DNA from 2 places in the Gordonia oleivorans genome. Region 2 is predicted to be linked to the other one. Evidence: predicted binding sites of a transcription regulator. Region 2 holds the regulator's gene; the other holds the start of a gene.
What was found. Region 2 encodes HspR, which represses chaperone genes until heat shock. Its sites were predicted from a motif close to ANNTGAGTNNNNNNNACTCANNT; they were not measured.

Region 1: a site for HspR is predicted at 1,058-1,080, ahead of clpB (ATP-dependent chaperone ClpB). Genes of this name have one in related genera too.

Annotation. Positions count from the first base shown of each region.
Region 1 is NZ_JBDZDI010000024.1:554-3,969, forward strand. Features, by position in the region: gene ABLE92_RS22635 (HAD family hydrolase) at 1-55, opposite strand, end outside; gene clpB (ATP-dependent chaperone ClpB) at 1,157-3,416, shown strand, end outside.
Region 2 is NZ_JBDZDI010000023.1:12,099-15,514, forward strand. Features, by position in the region: gene grpE (nucleotide exchange factor GrpE) at 1-272, shown strand, start outside; gene dnaJ (molecular chaperone DnaJ) at 385-1,599, shown strand; gene ABLE92_RS22295 (heat shock protein transcriptional repressor HspR) at 1,603-2,013, shown strand; gene ABLE92_RS22300 (hypothetical protein) at 2,171-3,388, shown strand.

The DNA of each region.
Region 1 (3,416 bases), on a different contig from region 2:
GGGGTTCGGTGTCGGCGAGCACGCCGTCGCAATCGAAGATCACTGCGTCGATCATGACTACAATTTCTACGCTTTCTGCTCGAAACGGATTGGGATTGCCGCGGAACTGTTGTTGCCTGCTGCTCGTTGCAGTTTGTCGATACAACTAATGCCATTGCGATGCAACGGATTTCGTGTAGGCCGCTATGCGGCGGCCTGACGAAGCCTCTCTAGGGTTGTGTCCGCGTCTCGAGCCGAGCGCCGTCCGGCCCGACCAAAGCGCCAACCCGCTCCCCGTGGTCCACGGTTGGTGTCTGAGTTGGTGCCCGCGATTTATCCTCGTTTGGGGGCGGACACCGCATCCTGAACTTCGACACACGCGTTTGTGGAGTAGGAGTCGGTAGTGCAATGAAGGCGACACACAAGACGTCGATCGGGACTCACGTCGTTGAGTTGCGGCCGCACGTGTTCGGGTTCCCGTCAGGGTTCGTGACCAGTGAGGGTTCGCTCGGCGCTCGACTCGTCTCGGTCGAGCCGCTTGAAGGTGAAGTCCCAGAGGAGATCGCAGTGACGCAAAGGATGCTCGACCGAGCTGACCAGATTCACAAGGTTCACCAGCGGAGTGGGTTGGATCGGCGCCGATCAAACCCGAGCTGATTCGCACGGCTTATGCAATTAGTGGTCTCCAGCCGCATATCGCTATCGCCACACTGAATCAGCCGCCACAGTTGGACTTTTTCGGGCTCATCCGGAAGAGCCATATTGGCTCGCCGCAGACGATGGCGACTTCGCGACCGATCCGTTTCACAACCTGAAGCCGACTGTCTGCGGGTTCACCCATGGGAGTTGCCTATGCTGACCTCTTGCGCCGTTTGCCCGTCAAACTGGACAGCCACCTCAAGCATTAAGCACGTCGTCGCAACGACCGACCCCACGTCCGCGTCCGATTGTCCAGGTCGACGATGACGTTGGCCAGGCCTCGGGAGACGCCGTGTAGGCCATGAAGGCTGCGATGGCACCGGGCGGGTATGGCTCGCATAGTGCACGCTACTGTGATCACCATCACAATCACGAGCATACTTGAGCGGAATGCACTCAACTCTACTCGCGTTGACACCATCGAACGGCCATACTTGAGCCGTACCGACTTAAGAACGTAGAGAAAGGTGCACACGAAGTGGACAGCTTCACCCCCACCACCAAGACACAGCAGGCGCTCAGCGCTGCGGTGGCTGCGGCGGCCGCTGCCGGCAATCCTGACGTGCGGCCTGCCCATATCCTGGTTGCCCTGCTCGATCAGTCCGACGGAATCGCTTCGCCTCTGCTCAAGGCGGTGGGAGTGGACCCGTCGGCGGTTCGTACGCAGGCCCAGGCCATGGTTGACCGCGCGCCGACGGTATCGAGCTCGAGCGCACAGCCCCAGCTTTCTCGCGAGTCGATCGCGGCCGTCAGTGCCGCGCAGCAACTCGCGACAGAATTGAACGATGAGTACGTCTCCACCGAGCACCTCGTCGTCGGTCTGGCGACCGGTGATTCCGATGTTGCCAAGCTGCTGCACAACGTCGGTGCGACGCCGCAGGCGTTGCGCGAGGCGTTTGTCGCCGTCCGCGGGAATGCCCGCGTGACCTCCGAGGATCCCGAGTCGACCTATCAGGCGCTTGAGAAGTATTCGACCGACCTCACCAAGGCCGCCCGTGAGGGCAAGCTCGATCCGGTGATCGGCCGTGACTCCGAGATCCGTCGCGTCGTGCAGGTGCTCTCCCGCCGTACCAAGAACAACCCGGTCCTCATTGGTGAGCCCGGCGTCGGCAAGACCGCCATCGTCGAAGGACTCGCCCAGCGGATCGTCGAGGGCGACGTCCCGGAGTCGTTGCGCAACAAGACCGTCATCTCGCTGGACCTAGGCTCGATGGTCGCCGGTGCCAAGTACCGCGGCGAGTTCGAGGAACGCCTCAAGGCCGTCCTCGATGAGATCAAGGGATCGGCCGGACAGGTCATCACATTCATCGACGAGTTGCACACCATCGTGGGTGCCGGTGCCACCGGCGATTCCGCGATGGACGCCGGCAACATGATCAAGCCGATGCTGGCCCGTGGCGAGCTGCGACTGGTCGGTGCCACCACCCTGGAGGAGTACCGCCAGTACATCGAGAAGGACGCCGCTCTCGAGCGTCGTTTCCAGCAGGTGTACGTCGGTGAGCCCAGCGTCGAAGATGCCATCGGCATCCTGCGTGGCCTCAAGGAACGGTACGAGGTGCACCACGGTGTGCGCATCACCGACTCCGCATTGGTCGCTGCCGCAACGCTTTCCGACCGTTACATCACCTCGCGGTTCCTGCCGGACAAGGCCATCGACCTGGTCGACGAGGCCGCGTCGCGGTTGCGGATGGAGATCGACTCGCGCCCCGTCGAAATCGACGAGGTCGAGCGGATCGTCCGCCGTCTCGAGGTGGAAGAGGTTGCGCTGCAAAAGGAGCACGACGAGGCGTCGAAGGCGCGGCTGGGCAAGCTGCGTCAGGAACTGGCCGATCAGAAGGAGAAGCTCAACGAGCTCTCCGCACGCTGGCAGTCGGAGAAAACCGCCATCGACGCGGTCCGCGACACCAAGGAAGAGCTGGAACGCCTTCGCGGAGAAGCCGATCGCGCCGAGCGTGACGGCGATCTGGGACGGGCCGCCGAGCTGCGCTACGGCAAGATCCCCGGTCTGGAGAAGGAACTCGAGGCCGCGATCGAGAAGAGCGGAACCGACCCCGACGGTGACGTGATGTTGCAGGAGGAAGTCGGACCCGACGACGTCGCACAGGTCGTGTCGGCGTGGACGGGTATCCCCGCCGGCAAGATGCTGGAGGGCGAGACCGCGAAACTGCTTCGGATGGAAGAGGAACTGGGTCACCGGGTCATCGGCCAGACCGACGCGGTGGTCGCGGTGTCGGACGCGGTACGGCGAGCCCGTGCCGGTGTCGCCGACCCCAACCGGCCACTCGGATCGTTCCTGTTCCTCGGCCCGACCGGTGTCGGCAAGACCGAGCTCGCCAAGGCATTGGCGGAGTTCCTGTTCGACGACGAACGCGCGATGGTGCGTATCGACATGAGTGAGTACGGCGAAAAGCACGCCGTCGCACGGCTTGTCGGTGCCCCTCCGGGGTACGTCGGCTACGAGCAGGGCGGTCAGCTGACCGAGGCGGTGCGTCGTCGCCCGTACACGGTGGTGCTCTTCGACGAGGTCGAAAAGGCCCACCCGGACGTCTTCGACATCCTGCTGCAGGTGCTCGACGAGGGACGACTGACCGACGGTCAGGGCCGCACCGTGGACTTCCGCAACACCATCCTCATCCTCACCTCGAACCTCGGTTCCGGTGGCACCGAGGAGCAGGTGATGGCGGCGGTGCGCGCGGCCTTCAAGCCGGAGTTCATCAACCGTCTCGACGACGTGGTGA
Region 2 (3,416 bases):
CGGGTCCGCTGCGTGCGGTGGCCGACAAGTTGGCCGGCAGCCTGAGTTCGGAAGGACTCGTCAAGTTCGGCGAACCCGGCGACGTGTTCGATCCGGAACTGCACGAAGCCGTCCAGAACGACGGCAGTGGTGCCGAGCCGGTCCTCGGTGCGGTGTACCGCAGCGGGTACCGCCTGGGTGACAAGGTGATCCGGACCGCGATGGTCACGGTCACCGACCCGGCGCCGGCCGGCGCATCGGGCGCCCAGGACGCGCCCACTGGTGCACAATAAGCACCTACACGCTCCCCCGGTGATGCGCGGAACGCCACTGGCGAACCGCGCGTCACCGGGGGCGCACACATACTTCAACCAGACATGTTCATAACGAAGGAGGTGACGTCTGGTGGCTCCACAACGAGAATGGCTTGAACGCGACTTCTACAAGGACCTCGGCGTTGCTTCTGATGCTTCGTCTGAAGAGATCAAGAAGGCTTACCGCAAGCTCGCCCGCGAGCTGCACCCCGACGCCAATCCCGGGGACGCGCAAGCCGAAGAGCGCTTCAAGCGGGTGTCCGAAGCCCACAGCGTGCTCGCCGACGCCGACAAGCGCAAGGAATACGACGAGACGCGCGCCATGTTCGCCGGCGGCCGATTCCGCGGCGGCGGCAACGGTTTTCCCGGTGGATTCCCCGGCGGCGGCGGAACCCGGTACTCCACCGAGACCGGCGCCGACTTCAACATCGGTGACCTGTTCGGCGGTGGTGGCGGAGAGGGTGCCGGCGGATTCGGCGATCTCTTCGAGGGATTGTTCAACCGCGGCGGCTCCGGTGGCGGCGGCGGCACCCGCACGTCGACGGCGACCCGGCCGCGTCGGGGCAACGACCTCGAGACCGAGACGACGTTGTCGTTCGCGGACGCGGCATTGGGTACGACCGTCCCACTCCGGGTGACCAGCCCGGCGCCGTGCACCACCTGCCACGGCAGTGGCGCCAAGCCGGGCACCAGCCCGCGGGTCTGCCCGAACTGCAATGGTTCCGGCTTCGTCAGCCGCAATCAGGGCGCGTTCGGATTCAGCGAACCCTGTCAGGACTGCCAGGGCACCGGCTCCCGGATCGACGATCCGTGCGCCGACTGCGACGGCAGCGGCGTCAAGGTGCGTTCGCGCACCATCAACGTCCGCATCCCGTCGGGCGTCGAGGACGGCCAACGCATCCGGCTCGCCGGACAGGGTGAGGCCGGGCGCCGCGGTGCGCCGTCGGGTGACCTCTACGTCGTCGTCCACGTGACCGCCGACAAGGTCTTCACCCGCAGCGGCCACGACCTGCGTGTGCAGTTGCCGGTGAGCATCTCCGAGCTGGTGCTCGGGGCCACCGTGTCGGTGCCGACCCTCGAGGGCTCGGTGGGCGTCAAGATCCCGCCGAACACCAGTGACGGCCGCACCCTGCGTGTGCGCGGACGCGGAGTCCCCAAGCGCGCCGGTGGTTCCGGTGACCTGCTGGTGACCGTCAAGGTCGAGGTGCCCCGCAAGCTCGACGACGCCGCGGTCGAGGCGATGCACGCCTACGCCGAGGCCGAGAAGGCCAGCGGATTCGATCCACGGGCGGGCTGGGGGCGATGAGTCATGGCCGAACAGAACCGACCCGGACCTGATCCACGGGAAACCAGCGCGACCTTCATGATCTCGGTCGCCGCCGAGCTGGCCGGTATGCACGCGCAGACCCTGCGCACCTACGACCGGCTCGGACTGGTGACGCCCGAACGCACCAGTGGCGGTGGGCGTCGCTACTCGACACGCGACGTCGAGGTGCTCCGCGAGATCCAGCGCCTCTCCCAGGAGGAAGGCGTCAACCTCGCCGGCATCAAGCGGATCATCGACCTGACCAATCAGGTCGACGCACTGCAGCTACGACTGCACGAACTGCAACGCGAGGTCGAGGCGCACCGCGCCCGTCGCGGCGGTGAGCTCGTCCCCGTCCCGCGCACCAATGCGCTGGTCGTGTGGCAACCCCGTCGGCGTCGTGGCGACGACTAGGACGACCAGAGCGTAACGATCACCACCCTCACAACCGAATAACGTGCGACCCCGGTGCACCGGATCGGCCGACTTCTCACAGCGGCCTGATCTGTTGCCCACCGGGGTCGCACGTTAGTGTGTGGCGTCGAATGCCGGTTGGATGAAGGAGGCGACGGTGAGCCAGTCCCCGGATCTCAACATCACCGGGCCAGCAGTGCTCGGGGTGTCGGTGTTGGGTGAGGAGATCGCCTCGGTTGTGCTCGACGCGGCCGGTGAGATCGTCGCCAGCAACTTCGTCGACCTCGCCGACGATTCCCCGGAATCGGCGTTGACCGCCCTCACCGAGCTCGTCGATTCCGCGCCCTTCGAGATCGACCACATCGTCACCACCTGCGCACGCCCCGACGTCCGCGCCCACCTCGACTTCGCGTTACACGGTCCGGGAGCGCCGGCATGGGCCGCCGCGGTCGTCTTCGTCGACCTGCCTGCCGCGTTGGCGCAGGTGGCCGGCCGGGAGGGCGGTGGCGTCGTCGGTGTCGTCACCCTCGATCAGTCCGGTGCACTCGCCACCGGGGACACTCTCGCGCTGGTCGACGCCACCGCGGCACGCACGATCCGGACCGCGCAGGTGTCGCCTGCCGATGCGCATTCGTTGAGCGATGCCGCCGGTGCCACCGCCGCCGCGGCACTGCTGCGTCCCCTGACCGCCGATCCCAGCCCGGCGAGGTTCCTGTGCGTCGGGTCGGGTGCACAGTTGCCCGAGGTGGTCTCGGCCGTGGCCGCGGCGACCGGCCGACCCGCCGCCCCGGTCGGTGCACCGGTGTTCGCCGTCGCCCAGGGCGCCACCGCGGTGGTGCTCGCCGACACCCGGGCCATCCCCGTCGGCGCCGCTGTCGGAGGTGCCGCGGTCGGAGGTGCGGCCGTTGGTGGTGCTGCGGTCGGGCACACGGCACCCGCCTACGCCACCGACGACGCGGCGCCGACCACCGCCATCGGGTCGCACGGCCTGCGTTGGTGGGCGATCGGCGGCGCGGCAGGAGTTGCGGCACTATTGTGCCTGGCCGTGTTGGTGGCCCTGTTCACCGGCGTCGGCTCCGAGACCCCGGCGGCGGTGACGTCGACGACGACGGTCACCGGCACCACCGGCGAGATCACCGTGACCCGCGCGGGGGATCCGGTGACGCAGACCGTCGTCGACGAACAAACCGTCACCGAGACGACGACGCCGCCGACGGTCACGCGCACCACGGCGCAGACCGTCACGCAGACGCAAACGCAGACGCAGACCGAGACGCAGACGGCGACGCAGACGGTGACCGAGTCGGCGACCGCGACGGTCACCGAGAACGAGACCGTCTACGTGACCACGACCGTCATCGAGGGGCCGCCCTGATCGGCGGGTGAGCCGCTCCTCAATGCGG